2 linked regions of the Nitrobacter winogradskyi Nb-255 genome follow. Each later gene encodes a partner of the first gene's protein in a complex. Links are inferred from orthologs where the notes say so. Each region holds a gene or a part of one and is shown on either strand. Other genes may lie near its edges. The genes, in order: trxB and trxA.

Region 1 (16,362 bases):
CCTGCTGGTGCTGGGCGATATCCCGCAGCCGCACATCGGGTTGGCCGGCGACGTGATCGCACTGCTTGGCTTCGCGGCAAAGCATGGCTTCGTGAAGGACGCCCTGCGCGGGCTGGTCCGCACGGCGATGTCCGATTACCCGCAGCTCCGCCTAAGGATCGGGCTGCAACGCTACAGCGAGGCCGAGATGCTGGCCAAGCTCGCCGCCGCAGGAATGACGGCGATCCGGGCGCCGGTCAATATCGGCCACAACGCTTCGCGAATGACGTTCCTCGCCGGGAGGCCCGTCAAGGCCGACCGCGGCGCGACCGCCGCGCGATAGACGTGCCCAGAGCATTTTCGCTTCTGATTGAATCAGAAGCGAAGCTCTGGATTGTAGTTCTGACGCGTTTTTTTCACGCGAACCGGTGTCCACTTCGCTCGAAAACGCTATAGCCGGGATTAACGTTAAGCCACGGTAAGACTCGCCGCCAGACGATTATTGCAGAATATTACTGGCGGCCCGGTGGCGGAAGTTCGACGCGGGAGCTGTGCAAAGCTTTTTATCCTGGTTCAAGTCCAGGCTGGGCCTCCAACTTTTCTTCACGGTTCATGAAAATCCGACGTGCCCCCCGGCCAGGGCATGTTTCTCCGCGACGGGAAAAAGCCCCGACCGCGCGCTTCAAGTTCTTACTTACCAGCGATGCCCGTGCCGATGATGCAGACGGTGGCGGGGACGCCATAACGGTGATGCCTGTAAAATCGCGGCGCACCAGGGCCGAGTTCTCGGCCCGGCGTAGCCGCCGCGGCTCCGCGTTTCCTAACGCGACGCGAGGGCGAGCGCGCCTTCCGGGAAATCCGCGCCAACGCCAAACCCGATCCAATCAGGCCAGATCCAATCAATGGGGAATGCGCGCTCCCGGCACGCGTTTGCGGCCGTGAGGAATGGAGCGGATTCGATGAATCGAACATCGGTCTGCGACCTGGAAGCCGCTGCTTTGCCACTAAGCTAAATCCGCGCAGGGGCTCATTAGCATATCACCACCCCTCATGCGCCTGAAACCCGTGATTAACCTTACAATGCACGATCACTCCCTTTAGCGGTACCCTGAGCTTTCCGGTTTCAACGGACCGCAATAGCCGGTTGATCGGCAGCCTGAAGGTCTTTTCCGCCTTCGAAATCTGGTCTATAGCGTTTTCGAGCGAAGTGGATGACCTGTTCGCGTGAAGAAAACGCGTCAAATCAAGCTCTGAGAGCCTCGCTTCTGATTCCATCAGAAACAAAAAGGCTGTAAAGACACCTCGCGCGCGAAGATCGCGCTCTTGTTCAAGGGACGCGCGGCTCGCGCGTCCTTTTTTTGTGCCCGATTTTCACCCTTTTGTGCCGATCTTCACCCCTGGAACTTGATGCCTAAACGCACCGACATTTCGACCATTCTCATCATCGGCGCCGGTCCGATCGTCATCGGACAGGCCTGTGAGTTCGACTATTCCGGCACCCAGGCGGTAAAGGCGCTCAAGGAAGAGGGTTACAGGGTTGTCCTGGTCAACTCCAACCCCGCCACGATCATGACCGACCCCGACCTGGCGGACGCCACCTATATCGAGCCGATCACCCCGGAAATCGTCGGTAAGATCATCGAAAAGGAGCGTCACGTCGTTCCCGGCGGTTTCGCGCTGCTGCCGACCATGGGCGGCCAGACCGCGCTGAACTGCGCGCTATCGTTGCGCCGGCAGGGTACGCTGGAGGATTTCGACGTCGAAATGATCGGCGCGACGGCGGACGCCATCGACAAGGCGGAAGACCGGCAACTGTTCCGCGAGGCCATGACCAGGATCGGCCTGGAGACGCCGAAATCGCGGCTTGCCAATGCGTCCGCGATGAAAAAGGCCGATCGCGACGCCTACCTAGCCGAGAAGGAAAAACTCTCGGGCGACGCGCTGGCCGAACTCGAGCGGCAATGGACGCTTGGCGAGGGCGAGCGGCGCAAGCGCTACCAGCAGCAGGCGATGGCCGAAGCGCTGATGGCGCTGTCCGAGATCGGCCTGCCGGCGATCATTCGCCCCTCCTTCACCATGGGGGGCACGGGCGGCGGCATCGCCTATACGCGCGACGAATTCCTCGACATCATCGAACGCGGCCTGGATGCCTCGCCGACCAACGAAGTGCTGATCGAAGAAAGCGTGCTCGGCTGGAAAGAGTACGAGATGGAGGTTGTCCGCGACAAGAAGGACAACTGCATCATCATCTGCTCGATCGAGAATCTCGATCCGATGGGCGTGCACACCGGCGACTCCATCACGGTGGCGCCGGCGCTGACGCTGACCGACAAGGAATACCAGGTCATGCGCGACGCCTCGCTGGCGGTGTTGCGCGAGATCGGCGTCGAGACCGGCGGCTCCAACGTGCAGTTCGGCGTCGATCCTGTCAGCGGACGCATGGTCATCATCGAGATGAACCCGCGGGTGTCGCGATCCTCGGCGCTGGCGTCAAAGGCGACCGGCTTCCCCATCGCCAAGGTCGCGGCGAAACTCGCGGTCGGCTACACGCTCGACGAGATCGCCAACGACATCACCGGCGGCGCGACGCCGGCATCGTTCGAACCCAGCATCGACTACGTCGTCACCAAGATTCCGCGTTTCGCGTTCGAGAAGTTTCCCGGCGCCTCGACCACGCTCACCACCTCGATGAAATCGGTCGGCGAAGTGATGGCGATCGGTCGCACGTTTCAGGAAAGCCTCCAGAAGGCGCTGCGCGGACTGGAGATCGGCCTCACCGGCCTCGATGAAATCGATATCGATGGCATGGGCAGGGGCGACGACAAGAACGCCATCCGCGCCGCGCTGGGCACGCCGACCCCTAGCCGCCTGCTGCAACTCGCGCAGGCGATGCGGCTCGGCTGGACCGACGAGGAAATCTTCAGCTCCTGCAAGATCGACCCCTGGTTCCTCGCCGAACTGCGCGGCATCGTCGAGATGGAGAACAAGGTCCGCTCCCACGGCCTGCCGGGTAACGCCTTCGGGATGCGTACGCTCAAGGCGATGGGTTTCTCGGACGCGCGGCTCGCGGTGCTCTCCGGCAGGACCGAGGCGGAAGTCAAAGCGCTTCGCCGCACCCTCGGCGTGCGCCCGGTCTACAAGCGCATCGACACCTGCGCGGCGGAATTCGCCTCGCCGACCGCTTACATGTACTCAACCTATGAAGCGCCGTTCGCGGGCGAGGCTGCCGACGAAAGCGCACCGTCGGACAAGACGAAGGTCGTTATCCTCGGCGGCGGCCCCAATCGCATCGGCCAGGGAATCGAGTTCGACTATTGCTGCTGCCATGCCTGCTTCGCACTGTCGGACGCTGGCTTCGAGACCATCATGGTCAACTGCAACCCCGAAACGGTCTCGACCGACTACGATACCGCCGACCGGCTCTACTTCGAACCGCTGACGGCCGAGGACGTGCTGGAGATCATCGACACCGAGCGGCAGAACGGCACGTTGCACGGCGTGATCGTGCAGTTCGGCGGCCAGACGCCGTTGAAACTTGCCCACGCCCTGGAAGCGGCCGATGTGCCGATCCTCGGCACTTCGCCCGAGGCCATCGACCTCGCGGAAGACCGCGACCGGTTCAAGCGCATTCTAGACCGGCTCAAACTGAAGCAGCCGAAGAACGGCATCGCCTATTCGGTGGAGCAGGCGCGACTGGTGGCCGCCGATCTCGGCCTGCCGCTGGTGGTGCGCCCTTCCTATGTGCTGGGCGGCCGCGCCATGCAGATCATCCGCGAGGAAAGCCAGCTCGGTGACTATCTGCTCGAAACCCTGCCCGAACTGGTGCCGGCCGACGTCAAGGCCCGCTATCCGAACGACAAGACCGGCCAGATCAACACCGTGCTCGGCACCAACCCGCTGCTGTTCGATCGCTATCTCTCCGACGCCACGGAGATCGACGTCGATTGCCTCGGCGACGGCAAGGACACTTACGTCGTCGGCATCATGGAGCATATCGAGGAGGCCGGCATCCACTCCGGCGACTCCGCCTGCTCGCTGCCGCCGCGTTCGCTCGACGCGGCCACGATCGCCGAACTGGAGCGGCAGACCCGCGAACTCGCGCTCGGTCTTGATGTCGTTGGCTTGATGAACGTGCAATACGCCATCAAGGACGGCGAGATCTACGTGCTGGAAGTCAATCCCCGCGCCTCGCGCACGGTGCCGTTCGTCGCCAAGGTGATCGGCCTTCCCGTCGCCAAGATCGCGGCGCGGATCATGGCCGGCGAGAAGCTCGCGGGCTTCGAGCTCAAGCCGCAACGGCTCGATCATGTCGGCGTCAAGGAATCCGTCTTCCCCTTCGCGCGCTTTCCGGGCGTCGACACCGTGCTCGGCCCGGAAATGAAATCGACCGGCGAGGTGATGGGCATCGACCGCTCCTTCGAGATCGCCTTCGCCAAGAGCCAGCTTGGCGGCGGCACGCATCTCCCGCGCAAGGGCACGGTGTTCGTCTCGGTCCGAGAGACCGACAAGATGCGCATCCTCGCGACGGTGAAGCTGCTGGCGTCTGTCGGCTTCAGGGTGATTGCGACGTCGGGAACACAACGCTACCTGACCGACAGCGGCGTTTCGGCCGAAAAGATCAACAAGGTTCTGGAGGGCCGCCCGCACATCGTGGACGCCATCACCAACGGCGAGGTGCAACTGGTGTTCAACACCACCGACGGGCCCCAGGCGCTGGCTGACAGCCGCTCGCTGCGGCGCGCCGCCCTCTTGCATAAAGTGCCGTACTACACCACTCTTTCGGGAGCCGTCGCCGCCGCGCAGGGTATCCGCGCCTATCTGGGCGGAGATCTTGAGGTGCGCACCTTGCAGAGTTATTTTTCCGAGACATAGTGTAAGGCTTCAATCGGGCCTGATCGGCCCATAATCGGTCTGTGGGAACCCTGACGAAGCGGAACCTGCCGGCTGCGGAGATTTTTTTGCCCGGCCGAGGCCGGTCGGTTACTGTAGCGGTCGAGACGGACGCTCATTGCGCATAGCGTTTTCGAGCGAAGTGGAAACCGGTTCGCGTGAAGAAAACGCGCCAAACAATCCAGAGCTTTCGCTTCTGATTAAATCAGCAGCGAAGCCCTCTGGGACGAGCCTGAAGCGATCTTCTGAGATCGCACTGGAATCTATAGAGTTTCGAACGCCCTTGATTCCGGATTCACACCAAAGAAGCCGCAAAGATAGGCGAGCGTCGGAATCGAATGTGAGGCGAATGCGGATTTCGCGGGCCGGACTCCGGACGGAAAGCCGCTTCGCGCAACGCGGCAGCGCTGCCGATGAAGCGAAGGACGAAGTGAGATGGTCGAGAAGGTTCCGATGACCCGAGGCGGGCACGCCGCCCTCGCAGACGAACTGAAGAAGCGCCAGTCGGTGGACCGGCCGCGCATCATCGAGCAAATCGCCGAGGCGCGAGCGCATGGCGACCTTTCGGAGAATGCGGAATATCACGCCGCGAAAGAAGAGCAGTCGCACAATGAGGGCCGCATCGCCGAGCTCGAGGACAAGCTGGCGCGCGCCGACATCATCGACGTCAGCAAGCTTTCCGGCGACACCATCAAGTTCGGCGCCACCGTCACGCTGATCGACGAGGACACCGACAAGAAGGCGGTGTGGCAGATCGTCGGCGAGGCCGAAGCCGACGCCAAGCAGGGCCGCATTTCAATCACCTCGCCGCTGGCGCGCGCCCTGATCGGCAAGAAGAAAGGCTCCTCCGTCGAAGTGGTCGCGCCCGGCGGCGCCAAGGCCTATGAGATCGCGAAGGTCGAATGGCGATAGCGCAGGATTGATTATGGTCTCCGCGCTGTTGTCGCGAATCCTAGCGGATTCCTAATGTTCCGAGTCCGGAACAATTCGACGGCGTAGGTGTTAGATATCGCCGGCCCTCGCCAGCGCGTGGCCGGCGCCGTTTTTCTGCGATGCCGCCAATCGGGGGAGCCACGTCATGGATCAAGTTTTCACCAAATGGCAGCCGATCGTCCTCAGTCTGCTTCGGTTCATGAGCGGACTTCTGCTCATGCAGCACGGCACCGCCAAGCTCCTGGGATTTCCGTCGCTGCCGATGTTCGCGGATCTTCAGGTGGCGTCGCTGGTCGGGGTTGCCGGAATCATCGAACTGGTCGGCGGCGGGCTGCTGGTCGTCGGATTGTTCACGCGGGCCGCGGCGTTCATTACATCAGGCATGACGGCGGTCGCCTATTTCCTGGTCCATGCCCCCAAGACCTTCATGCCCATCGCCAATGGCGGTGAACTGGCGGCGCTGTATTGTTTTGTTTTCTTCTACCTGGTGTTCGCCGGCGGTGGCCCGATCAGCCTCGATAAGGTGCTTTTCAACAGGAGTTGAAACCGATCCGGCCTTGTTCAGCCCGGCATCTTCAGCTCCAAGGGCACCGCAGGGGCGTATTTGGAACTGTGAAGCACCAGCGAGGTCCGCACGTTCCGTACATGCGGCGCCGCGGTGAGATGCGCGACGAAATCCTGAAATGTGGCCATGTCGGGCGCCACGCATTTCAGGATGAAGTCCACCTCGCCCGACAGCATCCAGCACTCACGCACGAGCGGCTCACCGCGCACGAACTCCTCGAACGCGCGCAAGTCGGCATCCGCCTGACTGGACAGATGCACCGATGCAAAAACCGTAACCTCGAAACCGAGCCGCTGCGGATCGAGCAGCCCGCGGTATCCCTGAATATAGCCCTCTTCCTCCAGCGTCCGGACCCGGCGCAGGCACGGCGGCGGCGAAATGCCGACCCGTTTCGCCAGTTCGACGTTGGTGATCCGGCCATCGGCCTGAATCTCGCTGAGGATTTTAAGGTCGATCTGGTCCAGACTCTTCGTCACGCCATCCAAATCCCGGCAGCCGGCCCATTGCATCCCCGGCAAGCCCCTCATTAACGCAGGTCGGGTGGCCTACGCAATTTTATTACGCCAATCCGCGCTTTCGCCTTTATAGCGTTTTCGAGCGAAGTGGATACCGCGGTTCGCGTGAAGAAAACGCGGCAGGTTCTTTTCCGAAAACCGGTCTCCACTTTCGGGATCATGCTGCGGAGGAATTTTTCCGGCGGAGGGTTGCATTTTTCGCATGGCGAGGCAGATATGCATAACGTCATTCAGACGCTCCATGTCATCGCTTCCCTGCCGCCCGTTCGCCATGCGGCCGGAGGCCGATTTCCACCAGAGGTCCGCCATCCATGCCTGCCCCCATCCACGCCAAGGTTGTCATCATCGGCTCCGGTCCGGCGGGCTATACGGCGGCGATCTACGCGGCGCGCGCCATGCTGGAGCCAGTGCTGATCCAGGGTATCCAGCCGGGCGGCCAGCTCACCATCACCACCGACGTTGAAAATTACCCCGGCTTCGCCGACGTGATCCAGGGGCCGTGGCTGATGGAGCAGATGGAGAAGCAGGCGGCGCATGTCGGCACCCGGATCGTAACCGACACGGTGAATTCTCTGGATGTGTCGCAACGGCCGTTCCGCCTGACCTGCGACAGCGGCGAGGTTTATCTTGCCGAAACCGTGATTCTCGCCACGGGCGCGCAGGCGCGCTGGCTGGGGTTGCCATCCGAGGACACATTCAAGGGATTCGGTGTCTCTGCGTGCGCGACCTGCGACGGCTTCTTCTATCGCGGTAAAAACGTGATCGTGATCGGCGGCGGCAACACAGCCGTCGAGGAAGCGCTCTTCCTGACCAATTTTGCCTCGCAGGTCACCCTTGTGCATCGCCGCGATCACTTCCGCGCCGAACGCATCCTGCAGGATCGCGCCTTCAAGCATCCCAAGATCAAGGTGATCTGGGACAGCGCCATCGATGAAATCTGCGGCAGCGAGGATCCGCCCAAGGTCACCCATGTGCGGCTGAAGAACGTCAAGAGCGGCGAACTCACCGAGGTCGAGGCCGATGGCGTATTCATTGCGATCGGCCACGCGCCGGCGACCGAACTGGTGACAGGCAAGGTCAAGCTGAAGCCATCAGGCTACGTCGAAGTCGCGCCGAACTCGACGGCGACGTCCGTGCCGGGACTGTTCGCCGCCGGCGATGTCGCGGATGAAGTCTATCGCCAGGCCGTGACGGCCGCCGGCCTGGGTTGCATGGCCGCGCTGGAAGCCGAACGGTTTCTCGCCGCGCACGCGGGTGACCGCGCGGCGGCAGAATAGCGCAGTCCGCGAACATGGATTGGGACAAGCTAAAAGTATTTCACGCCGCGGCCGAGGCCGGAAGCTTCACACACGCAGGTGAACAGCTCGGACTGTCGCAGTCCGCCGTATCGCGACAGGTCGGCGCGCTGGAGCAGGAACTCTCGGTACCGCTGTTTCATCGTCATGCGCGAGGGTTGATCCTGACGGAGCAGGGCGACTTGCTCTTCCGCACCGCGCATCAGGTCTTCATGCAGTTGCAGGCGGCGCGCGCCAAGCTCGCCGACAGCCGGGAACGGCCAAGCGGCGACCTCAAGGTGACGACCACGCTCGGAGTCGGCATCAACTGGCTGATTCCGCGGCTTGGCGAATTCACTTCGCTGTATCCGGATATCAGAATCTCACTGGCTTTGACCGACGAAGAGCTGGATCTGTCGATGCGGGAAGCCGATATCGCGATTCGCACATACAAGCCGACCCAGCCCGACCTGATTCAGCGCAAACTGTTTGCCATATGTTTTCATGCCTATTGTTCGACCGAATACGTCAAGCGCTTCGGCACCCCGCGAACGCTTGAGGAACTCAGTGGACATCGCATCATCCTGCTTAACGAGACGCAGGCCTCGCCCCATCTCCAGAACCGCAACTGGCTGATCGAGGCTGCCCGCAACCGATCGGGGCCGCACGAACCCTATTTCACGGTCAACAACATCGTGGGCCTGTTCAGCGCCTGCCAGCAAGGTCTCGGCATAGCCGCGCTGCCGGATTATCTGGTCGGCGAGAACAATCTCCTGGTGCAGCTGTTCGGCGAATCCGACTCGATTCAGCTCGACACCTATTTCGTGTATCCTGAAGAGTTGAAATCCGTCGCGCGGGTTCAGGTTTTCCGCGACTTCGTCGTCAGCAAGGCGCAACGCTGGCCGTCGTGATCAGGCGATCCCCTGCCCGTTCGGCGCCGCGCGCCCGATACGCACAACGCGGCGGGTCAAACCAAGGAGATGCCTGACGCGACAACGCGGCAGCGGACAAGACAAACGCGCGAAATCCGCGCGCTTTATCGTCGAGCATTGAGCGGCGGTCAGGCGGCGTGCTTGTGCATGGTTCCGCCCGAGGGCGCAGCCCCGCGGATCGCCTTGACGGAGCGTTCGATCGCCGCCCACAGGCGTCCGATCTCCGAAGCCGCGCGGCCCTGGGAATCGTACTCGCGCGCGCCTTCGCCATGCGCCAGAGCCAGCAGCAGGTCGGCGCGATTGGTAATCTGGCCACTCCAGACCGGAGCGCGGAATTTCGCCAGAGCCTCGCGCGCAATGGTAACGATCGGACTCTCGGAGCCGTCGCGCATCGCCGGCGCACCATTGATGACAACCGCATAAGGCTTGCGCGCGGATCGGCAGCTCTGAATGGTGCCCTGAACAGCGTTGACGTCGAACACGCCGGGCCGTGCGGGAATCACAACCATCGTCGCATTCCGGATGGCGTCATCGACGACGGCCGACAGGTTCGGAGGCGTGTCGATAAAGACCCACTCGACGCCGTCACGCTTCGCGGCGTTGATGATTTCGGTGACGGAGCGATTGGCTGTCCTGATCGGAGGTTCGTTGGTGCCGCGCAGCTTGTGCCAAAGCGTCAGCGACCCCTGCGGATCGGCATCCACCAGCAGGCAGGGCCTCGAGGCCTTATGAACTTGCGCAGCAAGATGCGCGGCCAGGGTACTCTTGCCTGAGCCGCCCTTACGCGATGCGAAAACAATAACGTTCATACCTTGGTCTCCCGATTGACCCAGGAGAATAAAATGAATCAGCATACTGATTCGTTAAAGACAAAATTTACCCTCAATCGCCGTCATGCGCCTGTTTTCGCGCGTTCCGGGCATTTGAACCACACCTCGTCGGATATCGGGCGCTCGCGGCGCAGGACGCCCCCGGAAAATGAACAGTTGCGGAAGCTTTACAGAAAGCGTTTCGCGGCTTTGCGCTCCAGCCATTTACGCTCGATCCAGCCGAGCATCCGCGCCATCGGTCGTTGCAGGAACGGCAGGTCCTGCGCGATCAGGATGAGGCCGAGCGGTAACATCCACAGCCCGAGAACCGGCAGGAAACTGAAGATTCCGCCGATGATCAGCAAGATCGCCAGCGGAATGCGGACCAGCCGCGAGGACGGCTTGCGCACCCAGCCTATGAATCTCGCGAATCGCCGCGGCAGTTTACCCTCGAACCAGGCAAGATGCCGATCCAGTTCCGCGCGGTGATCCTTGCTCACTGTTCGCTCCATGACAGAGAGTTGTTGACTTGTCACAGCGCAACAAGGCGGCGCGATGTCGCGCAAACGTCTCAGTGTCCAATCCTCATCATAAAAAAAGCCGTTTCTAGAATCCGAACGTCCAGACGACGCCCACCACCGACAGGGTCAGGAAAGCGCTGAGCGTCCAGCCAATGGCGTAGTTCTGCTCCTCGGGCACGATCCCGCGCATGTCCTCCACCCCGCCGCGGTTGGGACGCCCAAGATGTAAATCGGTCATGACAACCTCCCTTGCGGACATTGCCGCAAGACTCCAATGGCGGAAGGGCAAGAGGAGTTCCTTAAGGCTGCAAGCATATGAATTTTCCCTGCGGAGTTTCCTGCCCGATGCCGCATCGCTTGACGGCGCTGCATGCAACGGTCATGCGTAGCGTGTCAGTCGGCTGGACGGCCGCTCCCGCTCGGGCCGAAAGGCTTGCGGGAGAGGAAAGTCCGGGCTCCATCGACATACGGTGCCGGATAACGTCCGGCGGGGGCGACCCCAGGGACAGTGCCACAGAGAACGAACCGCCGCGTCCACTTCTATTCTCCGCTTGCCGGGGAGAGAACAGTGTGAGCGGTAAGGGTGAAAAGGTGCGGTAAGAGCGCACCGCGCCTCCGGCAACGGAGGCGGCATGGTAAACCCCACCGGGAGCAAAACCGAATAGGGACAGCATAGCGAGGGGTTCGCCTTGGCGATAACACCGCGGAGCCATGTCGGGCTCGCTGTCCGGGTAGGTTGCTTGAGGCAACGTGCAAACGTTGTCCCAGAGGAATGGCCGTCACGCACCGCGTGCGCAAGTGCGCGGTGCCCTACAGAACCCGGCTTACAGGCCGGCTGATATCCGCAAAGCGTTTCGAACCGATGTGAACTCGCGGTTCGCTTAGAAACGCGCACTCCCTGCGAATGAGGGGTTCGGCGCGCCGGACCCCTCGCCAGTTCCGGGCGCGCCCCCGCCGCCGCTACTCGTCGTAATCCGCCTCGCTGGCGTAACTGTGCGAACGGTTCCTGCTCGCGCCCAGCGATCCCGTGACAGCCGGCGCGCGGCCGGCATACGAACCGCGGCCTGCGCGCGCGGCCATTTCCTCGCCCGAAACCGGAGCGGGCTTGCAGACCGTGCGGCGACTGGCACGGCGCATCAGATCGACATGAATATGGTTGTAGTGGTAGATGTTGGAGCCCGGCGCCAGCACTGTGGTGAAACGCTGACAGGCCGACGCCGCCACGTCGCGAAGAAAACCCTGCTCTTCCGGCAAGCCCTTCCAGCCGCGCTGCACCGAAACATAGCGTCCATCCGCCAACGTGAACCCCGCGATATCCAGCGCATTGCCGAAGGCGTGCTCGGAAATGCGCGCGCGCGGATTGCCGTTCATGCCGCGGCAGGAATAGGCCGAGATCTGCTTGATCTCGGCTACGCGCGCGCCGAACCAGCGCATCGACGCCGGCTGCACCGCATCCGCCAGCCAGCGATCGAGCGCCGAGACGATCGGGCAGGCAAGCGTCGCGGAAGGCTTCACCGTGACAGGACCGACCGCGCTGGTGACAACCCCGCGCGCAGGTCCAAGACGCAGCGATGGATCCTGTGAAGGCGTTGCCGGATAGGCGGAGGGTTGCGCATAGCGATCATCCCCTGCCTCCGCCGGCTGCTCATCGGCTGACGAATACGTCCCCGGCGCGGCCAGCGAAACCGGATCGCCCGATCTCTCATCCGGGCCAGGCTGACGAGCGGATGTTTCCGGATATGACGGCGGCCGATAAGCCGGCTGCGCGATCGGCCAGCGCGGCTCGCGGCCGACGGACGCGGGCGGCCTGAGATTCTCGTCGGCAAAGCCGTACGCCGACCCCTCACCGAGCGCCGAGACCTTCAAGGGAAACTCCGCGCCGCAAATACCGGGACCATTGATCCGGCGGATGCGGACGAGATCGGAACTTTCCCTGACCGCGCCGGATTTCAAACAAGCGGCCTCAGCCTCGGTCCGCCAAGGTTCGCGCTCCGCAGTCTGAAAAAGGCCGCGCCCGCAACCGGCTAACGATACGAGGACGAGGGAGCCGAGAAGATACAAGGCAACTCTGCGCGTCATGCGCGCACGTTCGGCGAATTTACTTAAATCTTCTTCAACATCTTGTTTTCATTCATTTTTAACCACGCCGCCGCGCCGTGCGCGACGGTCCAGAACCGCGGGTTCGGAACGTAATTGCAGATGCCGCATTAAGAACCAAAGGCATGGGAGGTCGTCGTATGACTTTCGCAGGCCGCGTGAGCGTCATGATCGCCTATATCGCCTTCGCTTTCGTGGGCGCAATCGTGTTGGGCGTTTTCTAGACCGTTACGGCTCCCCTTCCTGCCGCGGACCTCATCCGCTGGAATCCGGTATCCGCTGCCTGTAGCCTTACCCGCGGGGCAACTTGAGTCGGAGAGCCAATGCGGTCCGGGTTCAAATTCAAGACCATCCTGCTCGGCATCGGGATTCTTGCTGTCTCGTTTTTTGTCAGCCTCAAGGCCATGGACTGGCTGTCGCCGCACGGAATCGACAAGCCCGCGCTTGCGGCCTTGCCGCCGCTGCCACCCGTCAACCGCAGTTCAAGCATCGTCGTGCCGGTCAAGATACCGCTGACGCTCATCCGCGACGCCGCCGAGCGCGCGGCTCCGCATCATTTCGCCGGCAAGGCCGACAACCCGGCGGCGCAGATTCTCCAGAACGCAGACATCGGGTGGACCGCATCCCGCGGCGCGATCAGCGCCACGGGCGCCAATAACGCACTGTCGCTGTCGACGCCGCTGACGGGCGCCGTGAAGGTGACCGGATCGCTGTCGGCCAACGCCCAGGATGCGGTCGGCAACGCGCTCGCGGGTGTGCTCGGCGGCGACATCGCCAAGCACGTCGGCCGCGTGAACATCAAGAACCTGAACGCCAATGCCGAGATCAAGGGCAATGTCGTGATGACGGCGCAACCGACGCTGGCCGGGAACTGGCGCATCGACCCCGGCATCACCGCACAGGTCAATCTTGGCGACACCAACCTCTCGGTCGCGGGCGCGCGCCTTAATGTCCCCTCACAGGTCAAGCCGGTCATCGACAAGGCGGTCAACGAACAGATCGCGGTTCTCCAGCAGCGCATTCGCGACGATCCCGCGCTGGAGCGGGACGCAAGGCGGCAATGGGCGCAAATGTGCCGCTCGATCCCGCTACAGGATCCGGCGGGGATGCCGCAACTCCATCTCGAACTGAAGCCGGTTCGCGCCATCGCGGCTCAACCGCGCATCGACGCCAGAAACGTCACGCTGACAATCGGTGTCGAGGCCGAAACGCGGATCACGACCGCGGCGACCAGGCCGGACTGCCCGTTCCCCGCAACGCTTGCCCTCGAACCTGCGACGACGGGCAGACTGAACATCGGCGTTCCGATCGACATGCCCTTCACCGATATCAATAAGATCATCGAGGCACAGTTCGCCGGCAAGACATTCCCCGAAGATGGCAGCGGCGCGGCTGATGTCACCGTCAAGCAGGTGAGTGTCGCGGCGGCCGGCGACCAGCTTCTGATCTCGCTTCTGGTTCATGCGAAGGAGAAGAAGAGTTGGTTCGGTTTCGGCGGCGAGGCCACGATCCACATCTGGGGCCGACCGGTGCTCGATCAGGCCCAGCAGATCATGCGTCTGAAAGACATCAGGCTCGCGGTGGAATCCGAAGCCGCGTTCGGCCTGCTCGGCGCCGCCGCGCAAACGGCATTGCCCTACCTTGAAAGCGCCTTGGCTGAGAGAGCCGTCGTCGACCTCAAACCATTCGTATCGGATGCGCGCGAAAAGATCGCCGCGGTGATCGCGGACTTTCAGAAAAGCGAGGACAGAGCCAAAGTCACGGCGGAGATCAGCCGCCTGAACCTTTCAAGCATCGCCTTTGATTCAACGACATTGCGCGTGATCGCCGAAGCGGCAGGCAGCGTGAATGTCGAACTCAAGACACTGCCGGCGCTGTAAGGCTCGCGAGTACCAATGCCCCCGAGCATTTCGCTTGTTTGAACCAGACGCAAAGCACTTTCCGATACCTTGCCCTAACCCTCGAACTTGAATGAGACCTTGAGCTTGGCGCGATAGGTCTCGACCTTGCCCTCCTCGTCCAATTGCATGTCGAGCTTGACGATTTCGGCGACGCGAAGGTCGCGAAGAGACTCTCCCGCTCGCTCGACCGCGCCCTTGGCCGCCTTCTCCCACGAATCCTTGCTGGTGCCGATCAGTTCGATGACCTTGTAGACACTCTCGGCCATGTCTTCCTCCATTCGATGACGGGATCAGGTGGCCGTGGACTTTTCATGCCAGCGCCAAGTCCACGGCCACAGGCGAACCAAACTCACACGCAACACGCCCGGCGAAACCGGGCGTGTTGTCATTCTGCCGTTTATTATCCGGCGGTTCAGGTCGAGTACTTGAATTCAGGCATCGACTCGAGCTGCTGCTTGGTCGCGCTGAAGACCGCGTGATCCGGGAACCATGGATTGCTGCTCGTCGTGGTCGTCGCCGGCGCGGATGTTGAAGAGCCGGTCGTGGTCCCCGTGCCCGCACCCTTTCCGGAGGCCGATTGCGCAGGCGTGTCGACAAACTTCAGCTTGTCGAAGGGCACCGCGACCAGTCGCTCGCCGACGCCAAGGAAGCCGCCCACGCCGATCACCGCAGCTTTGATCATTCCATTCTTGTCCAGAAGGAGATCGCTGATCGAGCCGAGCTTGTCATTGGTATCGTTATAAACGTTAAGACCGACCATCTTGGATGACCGCCAGGAGCCATGATATCCGGACTCTGACGATGTCGCGGCGGCCGGAGCAGTCATGTTGTTGTTCATCGTGGCGTTTGGCGTCTGAGCGATCGCAGCCGTCGCCAGCAGCGCGGAGCCAATCAACGCGGCCGTCATATGCTTCGAGATCATCAGTATGTCTCCTTCAGTTTAAATGGAGTAGCGAGAACCCACGACGTCCGGAGTGGTTCCTTTCGAACATGAGAGACATATTCAGGCCGCGGTCGCGCGCGACTCATGGTTCGCCTGTTTGAAGAACGCGATAGCTTCGAACTTGTAACCACATCGAACGCATCGCCAGAGATACGATGTCCGGCATGGTTCTTTCTCAAACCAGACCGGCGCGGCGATCAGGCGGCCGCACTGCGCACAAGGATTCTGGTGTGGCAGATCGTCGGATCCGGCAGCGAGCATGGCGCGTCTCCCATCTGTTTTTGATGTCTGCAATTGCAGGGCGCAACTCGCCGAAAATCCACGTTGTTCCTTAGCGGGATTTCCTCTCACGACAAGTTGACGGCGGAGCGCACGCGCGCGGCAGCAAGGCGCCGCACGTTGTATCAGTTCCATTCTCATCGCAGGGTCGGCGGCGTTTTCCGCTCTGACGAAATCGGACCAAGGGCTCTATGACCTTGATCTGGTGCGTTTCTTCACACCACCCGGCGCTCGTTCCCCTGAGTCAAGTCGGAGGTTATACGTTTTGAAACGCTATAAACCTGCGGGAGCCGCCAGTTTAACTGATCTTGCCATAGGAAAGGCACGATTGAGGCGATAGGAAAGGCCGATCATGAAGGGGGTTCCGTGACAAATTTCAGCAAATTCGGTCCGCTTCTTGTATTTGTTGCGATGGCATGGCCACAGCCATCGACCGCGCAACGCGCGGAGTACACGACGATGGTGACGGCGCACGCGCAAGCCAACGGTGTTCCTGTCGACCTGGTTCACCGCGTCATCATGCGCGAAAGCCGCTACAATCCGCGCGCGGTTCATCGCGGAAACTACGGCATGATGCAGATCAAGCTCGCGACCGCTCGCGGCCTCGGCTACACCGGCACCGCTGAAGGCCTGCTCGACCCCGAAACCAACCTCACCTATGCGGTGAAGTATCTCGCCGGCGCATACCGGCTGGCGAACGGCAATCACGATCGCGCCGTCGCCT
Region 2 (12,604 bases), 2.6 Mb from region 1 along the record:
CACCATGCTGACCTTCCACGACATCACCGATAGCGAGAACGTGGAGCGCGCGCTGCGCGAACGCAACGATGCGCTCGAGGCCGCCGACCAGATGAAGGTCGATTTCGTCCACCACGTCTCATACGAACTGCGCTCGCCCCTGACGACCATCATCGGCTTCGCGCACCTCATGAACGATCCCGGCACCGGACCGCTCACCGAGAAGCAGGCCGAATATGTCAACTACATCACCTCGTCGACCGACGCGCTGCTGGCGCTGACCAACAACATCCTCGACCTCGCCACCATCGATGCGGGCGCCATGACGCTCGAACTCGGGCCGGTCGACGTCCGCAAGACCATCGCGGCGGCGGCGGAAGGCATTCAGGACCGGCTGACCCGCGACCGCATCGTGCTGAATGTCGACGTCGATCCGGACATCGGCGACTTCATCGGCGACGAGCGCCGCATCATTCAGGTCCTCTATAATCTACTTGCCAACGCCGCGGGCTTCTCGCCACCGGACGCCGTGATCACGGTCAGCGCCCGGCGCACCGAACACAGCGTGAGGTTCGCCGTGATGGACGAAGGCCCCGGCATTCCGCCGGACGTCAGGGACAAGGCGTTCGACTGGTTCGAAAGTTACGCGAACGGATCGCGGCATCGCGGCGCGGGCCTTGGCCTCTCGCTGGTGCGCTCCTTCGTTGAACTCCACGGCGGACGCGTGCATTTCGATCCCGCCATCAAGAGCGGGACCAGGGTCGTTTGCGACTTTCCGCTCGACCGGGGCGCCCACCGGAACGCCGCCGAATGAGCGAGCCGTCGAGATTCGCGACCGCGCTCGTCAACGAGACCGCGACCGCGCATCTGATGGCCGACCTCGCACTGCTGATCGGTCCCGGCGACGTCATCACGCTGTCGGGCGATCTCGGCGCGGGCAAGACCGCGGCCGCCCGCGCCTTGATCCGGTATCTGGCCGGCGACGACACGATCGAGGTGCCGAGCCCGACCTTCACGCTGGCGCAGCATTACGATCTGCCGCCGCATCCCCTGCTTCACGCCGATCTCTATCGCATCAGCGGTCCCGGCGAACTGGACGAGATCGGCCTCGCGCCGCTGCCCGAGGACGCGGTGGTCCTGATCGAATGGCCGGAGCGCGCCGCCGGCGGCCTGCCCGCCGACCGGATCGACATCGCCATCAGCCATCGCCCGGCGCTCGGATCAGCGGCGCGCTCAGCCGAGATCACCGGCTACGGCAAGGCCGCATCGCAAGTCGCGCGGCTGGCGTCGCTGCGGCGGTTTCTTGACGATGCCGGTTATCTCGACGCAAGACGGCAGCGCATGGCGGGCGACGCCTCGACGCGCTCATATGCCCGGTTGATCCGCGACGACGCCAGCTTCATCCTCATGAACGCGCCGAAGCGGCCCGACGGACCCGCGATCCACGACGGCAAGTCCTACAGCGCGGCGGTGCACCTTGCCGAGGACATCAAGCCCTTCGTCGCCATCGCGCACGGCCTGCGCGGTCAGGGCTTTTCCGCGCCGGAGATCCATCATGCCGATCTGGAGTCGGGATTCCTGATCACCGAGGATTTCGGCAGCGCCGGCTTTGTCGAGGGCACGCCGCCGGCGCCGATCGTCGAGCGCTATCAGGCGGCGACCGACCTGCTCGCCGCGCTGCACGGCCGGACGCTGCCGGACACGCTTCCCTTGACGGCGGATACGGCCTACGCGATTCCCGCGTTCGACCTTGAGGCGATGCTGATCGAGGTCGGCCTGATGCTGGACTGGTATCTGATCGACCGCGGCATTGAACCAGACGAAGGCCTGCGCGCGGAATTCCTGGCGATATGGCGCGCGTTGCTGGCGAAGCCGGATGCCGCGTCCAGAACCTGGGTGTTGCGTGACTTCCACTCGCCCAACCTGATCTGGCTGGAACAGCGGCGCGATATCGGAAAGGTCGGCATCATCGACTTTCAGGACACCGTGCTCGGTCCCGACGCCTATGATCTGGTCTCGCTGTTGCAGGATGCGCGCGTGGACGTCCCCGAATCGATCGAACTTGCCTTGCTCGCCCGTTACGCGAAGGCGCGGCTGGAGTGTGAAGCGCATTTCGATCCCGCCGGTTTCGCCGAGACGTATGCCATCATCTCGGCGCAACGCAACACCCGGCTGCTCGGCACGTTCGCGCGGCTCAATCGGCGCGACGGCAAACCGCACTATCTGCGGCATCAACCCCGGATCTGGACCTATCTCACCCGCTCGCTCGCGCACCCGGCCTTGTCGGCGGCGAGAGCGTGGTACCGGAATCACGTCCCGCCTCCCGCGGGTTGAACCATTTTGTTTTACGCCTTTTTAGAAGTCGCGGGTGTAGCTTCACGACGCCGGTTCTATCCCTCGGATCGCGGCACAGTCCTCCTCCCAAGGCGGAGCACATCATGGGCACGGAACGGCGTAAAGGCGAGCGCGTCACCTTCGAGCGCGGCTACAGCGCGCACATGATGGGCATCGACGGCACCTGGCGCCGCAACTGCACCATGGAGGATGTGTCGGAAATCGGAGCCAAGCTGACCGTCGAAGGCTCCATCGAAGGACTGCACCTGAAGGAATTCTTCCTCCTGTTGTCATCCACGGGCCTCGCCTATCGCCGCTGCGAGCTGGCCTGGGTCAATGGCGACCAGATCGGCGTCAATTTCCTGAAACAGACCGACAAGAAAAAAAAGACCACCCGGCAGAACAGCGCCACGGCCGACGCCTGATCCACATCCGCCCGGTATCATCCGGCAGTCTCCCCATGTCATGGCCTCGTCATCATCTCGGGCGTGTATGGCCGGAGTCATCGATGCGATTCGCAACGGGTCGCGATCTTCGTTTCAAACCGCTATGGATTCGTCGCTTGTTTTTCGTTTCAGCATGATCTTTTCCGAGCACCGGTTTCCACTTTTCGGGATCATTCTCTATAGCGTTTTCGAGCGAAGTGGATACCGGTTCGCGTGAAGAAAACGTGTTAAATCAAGGTTATAGAGCCCCGCTTCTGATTCCATCAGAAGCGAAAAGGCTCTAGTTCGTTGGATCGACAATGTGCGTGAGCCAGTGTGGTGGTTCAGAAGTTCGCTTCATTGCCCCATCGAGTCCGTCAAGCAAACTTCTGAACCTAAACCACACTAAAATCATAAAGTTGCTGGTGTGCCTTTGATTCCGAAGTTTGCATCAAAGGTTGCGACAAGGGTACGCGAACTTCGGAATCGGGACTCCAGAACATGCCGACCACTCCCACCAAAGCCATGGTGCTCGCCGCGGGCCTCGGCCTGCGCATGCGGCCGCTGACCGAACGGATGCCCAAGCCCATGGTGCCCGTGGCCGGCAAGCCGCTGCTCGATCACGTGCTGGACAGGCTGGCGGACGCGGGCGTCAGCGAGGCTGTCGTCAACGTGCGCTATCTGCCCGACCAGATCATCGATCACGTCGCTCACCGCGACCGGCCGAAGATCATCATCTCCGACGAGCGCGACCAGGTGCTTGGCACCGGCGGTGCGGTGGTGAAGGCCCTGCCGCTGCTCGGCGACGCACCGTTCTTCCATCTCAATGCCGACACGATATGGATCGACGGCGCGCGTCCCAACCTGACGCGGCTGACCGAGGCCTTCGATCCCGCGAGCATGGACATTCTGCTGCTGATGGCGCCGACCGCGAGCAGCATCGGCTACAGCGGCAGCGGCGACTACGCCATGCTCCCCAACGGAGCGCTTCGCAGGCGACAAGAGAACCAGATCGTGCCGTTCGTCTATGCGGGAGCCGCCATCCTGTCGCCCGCGCTGTTCGACGGCGCGCCGGCAGGCGAGTTTCCGCTGACCGCGATATTCGACCGGGCGGGTGAACGGGACCGGCTGTTCGGCCTGCGGCTCGACGGCGTCTGGATGCATGTCGGAACACCCGATGCGGTCCAGGCCGCGGAGAAAGCCGTGCTCGCGAGCCTCGACGCCTGACGGCTGCCTTTCAAATCTTCACCGCTTCCGGAGGATTCTCCGGCGAAGTGGATTCCACTTCGCCCGAAGGTTAAATCCCGCCTATGTCATGATATGCCTGATCTCGAATCAGGATCCTCCATGCGCGTCCGCAACGTCCCCTCCTCAGTGCCGTTTCTGCGCGCGGTCATCACCGCGCTGGTCGACGGGGAGCTGATCGAGGGATTCCGTCCGCGCGCGCAGCCCGAACGGCTTGCCGAAGCCACGCTCTATCTGCCGACCCGCCGCGCCGGCCGCATGGCGCGCGATATTTTCCTCGACGTGCTGGATACCGACGCCGTGATCCTGCCGCGCATCGTCGCGCTCGGCGGAATCGACGAGGACGAACTGGCTTTCGCGCAGGCCGTCTCGTTGCCGCCGGAGACGCTCGAACTGCCGCCGGCGCTGGACGGGCTCGCGCGCCGCCTCGCGCTCGCCCAGCTTATCGACGCATGGGCGCGGCGGCTGAATCTCGGTGACGGCGAGCCAGCGCGGGCCCCGCTGGTGCTCGGCGGTCCGGCCTCGACGCTGACGCTTGCCGCCGATCTCGCGCGACTGATGGACGACATGGCCACGCGCGGCGTGGACTGGCGCGCGCTCGACGGGCTGGTGCCCGAGGCGCTCGACCGCTACTGGCAGATCACGCTCGATTTCCTGAAGATCGCGCGCGACTACTGGCCGGCTCACCTTCAGGAAACCGGCCGGATCGAACCCGCGGCGCGGCGCGACCGCCTGATCGAAGCCGAAGCCGCGCGTCTCGCCGCCCATCATGTGGGACCGGTGATCGCGGCGGGCTCCACCGGCTCGATGCCGTCGACCGCGAAACTGCTGCACGCCATCGCCACGCTGCCGCAAGGCGCGGTCGTGCTGCCAGGACTCGACACCGACCTCGATGAAGAGGCGTGGAGGTTGATCGGCGGCGTCAGGGATAAAGCGAGCGGCGCGTTCATCACGCCGCCCGCCGCCGGTCATCCGCAGTTCGCGCTGCACGGCCTGCTCGCGCGCTTCGGCATCAAACGATCGGAGGTGAAAGCGCTCGGCTTCCCCGCGCCATACGGGCGCGAAATGCTGGCGTCCGAGGCGATGCGGCCCGCGGAGGCGACCGCGCAATGGCATACCCGGCTCGCCGAACCCGAGGTCGCGGATAAGATCGCGGCCGGACTGCAAAATCTCGCCGTGATCGCGGCCGCCAATCCGGAAATGGAAGCGCTCGGCATCGCCGTCGCCATGCGCGAGGCGCGCGACCTGAACAAGACCGCGGCGCTGGTGACGTTCGACCGCGCGCTGGCGCGGCGGGTGATGGCGGCGCTCGGCCGCTGGAATCTCGCCTTCGACGATTCGGGCGGCGATCCGCTGATGGACACGCCTGCTGGAATCTTCGCACGGCTGGCCGCCGAGACCGCGTGCAACGGTCTGGAGCCCCCGACCCTGCTGGCCTTGCTGAAGCATCCGCTGTGCCGGTTGGGACGCGCGGCGGGCGGCTGGTCGCGTGCCATCATAGCGCTGGAGCTTGCGATCCTGCGAGGCCCCCGGCCGCCGCCGGGCGGCAAGGGCCTCGCGGACGAATTCGCGCGCTTTTGCGATGAGCGCGACCAGCTCGATCGCGGCGAGAGTTCCTCGTTGCATCGCAGCGAGCCCCGCGCGGCGCTGAAACCGGACCATCTCGACGATATCAGCGCCCTGATCGCGGCCCTGCGGGATGCGCTCGCGCCGCTCGAAGGCGACGGCGCATCGAGATCGGCGGACTTCACCCTCCTCGCCCTGCAGCATCGCCAGACTATCGAATCGTTATCCTGTGACGATGAAGGCGTCGCCGTCGCATTCGACGGCCGGCACGGCCGTGCCCTCGCTGATGCTTTCGACGATCTGGTTGATGCGGGTGAGCGCAGCGGCCTGACGGTCAGGATCGCGGACTATCCGGAAACCTTCGAGGCCGCGTTCGGCGATCGCGTGGTGCGCCGGCCGCAGGCGACATCGGCAAGCCTGCGCATCTACGGACCGCTCGAAGCGCGTCTGACCCAATGCGACCGCGTCATCCTCGGCGGGCTCACCGAAGGCGTCTGGCCGCCCGCGCCGCCGACCGATCCCTGGCTCAGCCGGCCGATGCGGCACGAACTGGGGCTCGATCTTCCGGAACGGCGCATCGGACTGTCCGCGCACGATTTCACGCAACTGTTCGGCGCCGAGGAGGTCATCCTCAGCCATGCCGCCAAGGCCGCAGGCGCGCCGGCGGTGGCGTCCCGTTTCCTGCATCGGCTCGAAGCCGTCGCGGGCGCGACACGCTGGACATCGGCGAAACAAGCCGGCGCGCGATATATTCAGTATGCCGAAGCGCTCGATCGGCCCAGCGAGGTTACACCGATCGCGCAGCCCGCGCCGAAGCCGCCGCGCACGGCGCGGCCGACGCGCCTGTCCGTGACCGCGATCGAGGACTGGCTGCGCGATCCCTACACCATCTACGCCAGATACATCTTGAAGCTGCTGCCGCTGGAGGCCGTCGACATGCCCTTGTCGGCGGCAGACCGCGGCTCGGCGATTCACGACGCGCTCGGCGACTTCACCAAACGTTATCCGGCAAGCCTGCCCGACGATCCGGAAGACGTGCTGCGCGCCATCGGCGAAAGCCGTTTCGCGCCGCTGATGCAGCGGCCGGAAGCGCGCGCGCTGTGGTGGCCGCGCTTCCAGCGCATCGCGGCATGGTTCGCGGAATGGGAGCCGACGCGGCGGGCGCATCTGGTCAGGATCGACGCCGAGGTCAGCGGAAAAATCGAAATCCCGATCGACGGCGATCGCAGGTTCACTCTGTCGGCGCGCGCCGACCGTATCGAACATCTCGGCGGCGGCCGCTTCGCCGTTCTCGACTACAAGACCGGCAGTCCTCCGAGCAGCAAGCAGGTGCGGCTCGGCCTGTCGCCGCAGCTCACGCTGGAATCCGCGATCCTGCGCAACGGCGGCTTCGCGGGCATTCCCCCCGGCGCATCGGTCAGCGAGCTGGTCTATGTCCGGCTCAGCGGCAACAATCCTGCCGGCGAACCGAGACCGGTCGATCTCGATAACGGCAAAACCGCAACCCGGTCGCCCGATCAGGCGGCCGATGTCGCGCTTGAAGAACTCACCGCGCTGATCCGTGCCTTCGACGACGAGCAGCAGGGCTACGCATCGCTCGACCTGCCGATGTGGAAGGCCCGCTACGGGGTCTATGACGATCTCGCACGGATCAAGGAATGGTCGGCGGCGGGCGGGCCGGGGTCGGAGGAATGGTGAAAGCGCCGCGCCCCGTTCATCCCGACGCCAGCGCGCGCCAGCAGCGTGCGTCCGATCCGGCCACATCGGTGTTCGTGTCGGCCAACGCGGGATCGGGCAAGACGCACGTTCTCGTTCAGCGCGTGATCCGCCTTCTGCTCAACGACGTCGACCCCGCGCGCATCCTCTGCATCACCTTCACCAAGGCCGCCGCCGCGAACATGGCGGAGCGGGTATTCTCGACGCTGGGTCACTGGGTCACGCTCGACGATGAGGCCTTGAACGGGGCGCTGCGCGATGTCGGCATCGCGCAGCCCGGCGCGAGATGGCGCGAGCGGGCGCGAAAGCTGTTCGCCTCCGCGCTGGAAACGCCGGGCGGCCTGAAAGTGCAGACCATCCACGCGCTCTGCACGCGGCTATTGCAGCAGTTTCCGTTCGAGGCCGAAGTGCCGGCGCGTTTCACCGTGCTCGACGAGCGCGACCAGACCGAAATGATGGAGCGCGCCAGCCTTAAGGTCATGCTCGACGCCTCGCAAGATCCGGACAGCCCGTCCGGCCTCGCGCTGCGATACGCCATGAGCGCGGCCACCGATTCAACGCTGCGCGACGTCCTCAATCAGGCCTGCCTGAGCCGGGATCATGCCCTGACCCAGACGGACGACCGCGGCATCGCGCAGGCGATCCGGGACGCCGCCGATGCGCTCGGTGTGGACCCAGCCGAGCGCGTCGAGGACGTCGAACGCGAGATCGTCGACGGGCCGAACCTGCCGCGAAGCAAGTGGCTCGATACGGCGGCGCTGATCGCAACAGGCAGCTCGAACGACGTCAAACAGGCCGAACGGCTGCGTGCCGCCCATGCGGAAGCGGGCGACGCCGCGCGGGCCGATCGCTATCTCGACGTCTTCCTGACGGGTGATGGCAGCCCGCGCAAATCCTTCGTCACCAGGAAGATCAGCGATGCCCGGCCTGATGTCGCTGAAATGCTTGCCGATGAATGCCAGCGCGTGATCGCGCTGCTCGGACGCCGCCGCGCGATCAACATCCGCGACCGCACGCAATCCCTGCTCGTCATCGCCGCCGCGGTCGCCGCCCACTACCGGCGCGAGAAACACGAGCGCGGCCTGCTCGACTATGACGACCTGATCGACAAGACGCTTCGGATGCTGGAGCAGACCTCGCCCGGCTGGGTTCACTACAAGCTCGATCGCGGCGTCGATCACGTGCTGATCGACGAGGCGCAGGATACCAGCCCGAAGCAGTGGGACATCGTCGAGCGCATCATCGCGGACTTCACCACCGGCGAAGGCGCGCGCGAGGGCGTGCGCCGGACCGTGTTCGCGGTCGGCGACGAGAAGCAGTCGATCTTCTCGTTCCAGGGCGCGGCGCCGCGCGAGTTCGACGAAAGGCGGCGCAAGCTGGAGAGGAAGTTCACCGATGCAAAGCTTCCGTTCCGCAAGGAGGATTTCATCTACTCGTTCCGGTCCGGCAAAACGATCCTCGAATCGGTCGACCATGTGTTCCGCGATCCCGCGATCTACGCCAGCATCCACGCGGTCGGCGCCCACCCCGTGCATGAATCGCTGGCGGACGCCGCACCCGGCATCGTCGATCTCTGGAGCCTTGAGGAGCGGGACAAGCGCGAGGAGATGGAGGGCTGGCGCGCACCGTTCGATGCGGTCACCGCAACCAGCCCCGAGGTCAAGCTCGCACGACGCATCCGCGACGAGATCAAGTCGCTGATCGCGCAAGGCGCCATGACCGGACACCTCGGCAACCGCCGTCCGCTCGGTTATGGCGACATCCTGGTGCTGGTGCGGCGGCGGGGCAACGCGTTCGACGCCGTCATCCAGGCGCTGAAGCAGTCCGGCATTCCGGTGGCCGGCGCGGATCGTCTTAAACTCACCGAGCACATCGCGATCATCGACCTGATGAACCTTGCGGATGCGCTGCTGCTGCCAAGGGACGATCTGGCGCTGGCGGTGGCGCTGAAAAGCCCGCTGTTCGGCCTCGACGACGACGACCTGTTCAAACTGGCGTGGCAGCGCAAGGGCACGCTGCGCGACGCGCTCGCCGGGCACGCGACAGCCGATGACAAATTCCGCGACGCCTTCGAAAGCCTGAAGCGGTGCGAAAGTCGCGCCGCGCGCGATACGCCGTTCGCGTTCTTTGCATGGCTTCTGGGCGAGGAAGCCGGACGGCGGCGGATCCTGCGCCGGCTCGGCCATGAAGCCAATGATGCGCTCGATGAGTTCCTCGAACTGGCGCTGACCTGTGAGCGCAAGGCCCCCGCGTCGCTGCAAGGCTTCATGGCGTGGCTGCGCGCCGCCGATACCGAGGTGAAGCGCGACATGGAAATCTCGCGCGACGAAGTCCGCGTGATGACCGTGCACGGCGCGAAGGGACTGGAGGCCTCGGTGGTGTTTCTCGCCGACACCTCGACGTCGCCGGCCGACACCGAACGTCTGAGCCTGATCCGCATGGGGCGCGGCAACGCACCCGCCGGCGTCGCCGGGGTGACGATCTGGGCAGGCAGGAAGGCCGAGGACCCGCCCTGCGTGGCGCAGGCCCGCGCGGCCATGACCGCGGAAACCGAACATGAGTATCGCCGCCTGCTTTACGTCGCGATGACGCGCGCGGCGGACCGCCTGATCGTCGGCGGCTGCAAACCGGCCAACCGCAAGGATGTCCGGGAGTTCTCCTGGTACCACCTGATCGAAAAAGGTCTGGCCAATTCCGGCCTTGCGATGCAGGAGATCGAAACCGCAAGCGGCAAGGTCAAGCGTTTCACCCGGCCAGATCACGATGATCCTGGATCGAATCGATCCAGGATCATGAACGTGATCGATTCTAATATTTTAGAGCGGGATGCGGGCGGAAAACCGCTGCACACTTTTCCTCATCCCGCTCTAGAGGAAGCCGAACCGGATGCCGCGGGCCCGGCACCGCCGGCGTCCCCCGGCGCTACCCGGATCCCGTTGCCGCCGTGGCTGCATCTCGCAGCCGCGCCGGAAGCACCCGCGCGCCGATCGCTGTATCCATCGGATGCCGACGAGGCCGCGCATCAACGCGCGCCGGCCGGCGCCATCCCGGATCAGCGCCACCGCGCGCGACTGCGCGGCACGCTGGTCCATCGCCTGCTGCAATCCCTGCCCGAGGTGCCGCGGGACCGCCGCCGCGAGGCGGCGCTGTCCTATCTCGGGCGCAACGCGAGCGGCTGGGGCAAGACCGAGCACGACGCGCTCGCGGCGCGGGTCGTGGCGGTGCTCGATGATGCGAGGTTCGCCCCCGTTTTCGCGGAGGGCAGCCGGGCCGAGGTCGCGATCGTCGGGCGGCTGACGACGCGGCGGGGCGATCCCCTGCCGGTCTCGGGCCAGATCGACCGGCTCGTGGTCACTCCGCACGGGGTTCTGGTCGTCGACTACAAGACCAGCCCCGCACCCGCGAGCCTGGCCGACGTTCCGCCCGCCTATATCCGCCAGCTCGCGCTCTATCGCGCGATGCTCGCGGGCCTGTACCCGGAACTGCCCGTCAACGCGGCGCTGCTCTGGACCGAGACGCCTGAAATGATGGAGATTTCCGCCTCGACGCTGGATGCCGCCCTGGAAGCCATCATCTCGGTGTGAGAAACCTTGACCCGGGAAGATCGCCTTCTTAACTACATCCGCAGTTTCAAGCGCATTCTTTCGTCGCGCATCTCATCGAGACAACGAGGTATTCCATGGCTGTTGGCAAGGTTTCGGACGCCAATTTCGAAGCGGAAGTGCTCAAGGCGACTGGCCCGGTCGTGGTTGATTTCTGGGCGGAGTGGTGCGGCCCCTGCCGCATGATCGGCCCGGTGCTGGACGAAATCTCCAGCGCCATGGGCAGCAAGGTCAAGATCGTGAAGCTGAACGTCGACGAGAGCCCGAGGACGGCCTCGAAATACGGCGTGATGTCGATTCCCACTTTGATGATCTTCAAGGACGGCGAACTGGCCTCGCGTCAGGTCGGCGCGGCGCCCAAGCAGAAACTTGAGCAATGGATCACCGCCACGGTGTGATCTTTCCGCATTGAGATTTTTTTTCAAGCGGCCGGCGTCAATTCGCCGGCCGTTTTTGTTTGGGTAAGGAGAACGTTGAGGTCAGGGCGCACCCTCCCTTCTCGTCATGCCCGGCTTATTCTCGGTATACACGTCTTTGGAATTTCACGAAGCAAGACGTGGATGGCCGGAATACACCCATTCGAACACAGGATTCTACGCCGGCGGCGTGCCGTTTTCCGACAGCACGTGGCCGGCGAGATACAGCGATCCCGTGATCAGGATGCGCGGCGGAATCTCATAAGCGAGCCGCGCGACCGATCGCAGCGCGGCGGCGACGCTCACCGCGGTTTCGGCGCGCATGTCGAGCGCGCGCACCGCTTCCGCCAGTACCTCCGGCGGCATCGCGTTCTCCATGTTCGGAATCGGCACGGCAATGACATGCCGCGTCAGGCCGGCGAAGTTGGCGAGAAAACCCTTCGCGTCCTTGTTGCCCATCATGCCTGTTATCACCACCAGCGGTCGCGACACCCGCTCCTCGAGATCGCCGAGCGCCGCCGCCGCGATCCGCCCGCCATCGGCATTGTGCCCGCCGTCGAGCCAGAGCTCGGCGTCGCGCGGCGCCTGATCCACGATCCGGCCGGATGTCAGCCGCTGCATCCGCGCCGGCCATTCCGCGCCGGTGACGCCGCGCTCGAACGCCGTTGTCTCGATCGAGAAGCGATCCTGCGCCCGCAGCGTCGCGATCGCGAGGCCCGCATTGTCGAACTGATGCCGGCCGAACAGCCGGGGCGCGGCGAGGTCGAGCAGGCCGCTTTCGTCCTGATAGACCAGTCGTCCGTGTTCCGCGTGGACGTGCCAGTGCTGGCCGGCCGCGTGCAGCGGACTGCGCATCCGCTTCGCCCGCTGCTCGATCACAACTTCGGCTTCGGGCGACTGCTCCGCGCAGATGACGGGCACGCCAGGCTTGATGATGCCGGCTTTCTCGCCGGCGATCTCCGCCAGCGAGCCGCCCAGAAACTCGACGTGATCGATGCCGACGGGCGTGATGACGCTCGCCAGCGGCGTCTCGACCACGTTGGTGCTGTCGAGCCGGCCGCCGAGGCCGACCTCGAGCAACAGCACGTCGGCGGGACTTCGTGCGAACAACAGAAAGGCCGCCGCGGTCTTTATCTCGAAAAGGGTCAGCGGCTCGCCGCCATTGGCGCGCTCGCATTCAAGCAGCGCGTCGCGCAGGGCATCGTCGGCAACCAGCGTTCCGGCCAACCGCACGCATTCGTTGATCCTCACCAGATAGGGCGAGGTAAAGACATGCACGCGCAAACCGGCGGCCTCGAGGATCGCGCGCAGGTAGGCGACG

What was found.
Region 2: the proteins of trxB (region 1) and trxA are in contact, whole or in part, in a crystal structure (PDB 1F6M), measured with the Escherichia coli proteins. The link is inferred for Nitrobacter winogradskyi Nb-255 from one-to-one orthologs.

Annotation. Positions count from the first base shown.
Region 1 is NC_007406.1:2,671,116-2,687,477, forward strand. Bases 6,289-9,176 are described here. They hold trxB (thioredoxin-disulfide reductase), read left to right. Parts: upstream 6,289-7,193; coding sequence 7,194-8,159; downstream 8,160-9,176. Other genes in these bases: NWI_RS12765 (DoxX family protein), read left to right, coding at 6,289-6,346; NWI_RS12770 (Lrp/AsnC family transcriptional regulator), read right to left, coding at 6,364-6,843; NWI_RS12775 (hypothetical protein), read right to left, coding at 6,913-7,191; NWI_RS12785 (LysR family transcriptional regulator), read left to right, coding at 8,174-9,067. Also shown: NWI_RS12735 (class I SAM-dependent methyltransferase), read left to right, coding at 1-322; carB (carbamoyl-phosphate synthase large subunit), read left to right, coding at 1,387-4,851; transcription elongation factor GreA, read left to right, coding at 5,305-5,781; more of NWI_RS12765, read left to right, coding at 5,948-6,288; NWI_RS12790 (ParA family protein), read right to left, coding at 9,217-9,897; NWI_RS12795 (hypothetical protein), read right to left, coding at 10,086-10,397; NWI_RS18000 (hypothetical protein), read right to left, coding at 10,504-10,656; NWI_RS12800 (extensin-like domain-containing protein), read right to left, coding at 11,379-12,497; NWI_RS12805 (DUF4403 family protein), read left to right, coding at 12,839-14,395; NWI_RS12810 (dodecin family protein), read right to left, coding at 14,470-14,682; NWI_RS12815 (PRC-barrel domain-containing protein), read right to left, coding at 14,829-15,338; NWI_RS18005 (hypothetical protein), read left to right, coding at 15,444-15,644; NWI_RS12825 (transglycosylase SLT domain-containing protein), read left to right, coding at 16,050-16,362.
Region 2 is NC_007406.1:52,015-64,618, forward strand. The notes cover bases 9,623-12,604. They hold trxA (thioredoxin), read left to right. Parts: upstream 9,623-10,944; coding sequence 10,945-11,265; downstream 11,266-12,604. Other genes in these bases: addA (double-strand break repair helicase AddA), read left to right, coding at 9,623-10,849; NWI_RS00275 (bifunctional folylpolyglutamate synthase/dihydrofolate synthase), read right to left, coding at 11,461-12,604. Also shown: NWI_RS00240 (PAS domain-containing sensor histidine kinase), read left to right, coding at 1-793; NWI_RS00245 (bifunctional tRNA (adenosine(37)-N6)-threonylcarbamoyltransferase complex ATPase subunit type 1 TsaE/phosphotransferase), read left to right, coding at 790-2,313; NWI_RS00250 (PilZ domain-containing protein), read left to right, coding at 2,418-2,738; NWI_RS00255 (nucleotidyltransferase family protein), read left to right, coding at 3,240-3,965; double-strand break repair protein AddB, read left to right, coding at 4,086-7,247; more of addA, read left to right, coding at 7,208-9,622. UniProt on the Escherichia coli protein: Participates in various redox reactions through the reversible oxidation of its active center dithiol to a disulfide and catalyzes dithiol-disulfide exchange reactions.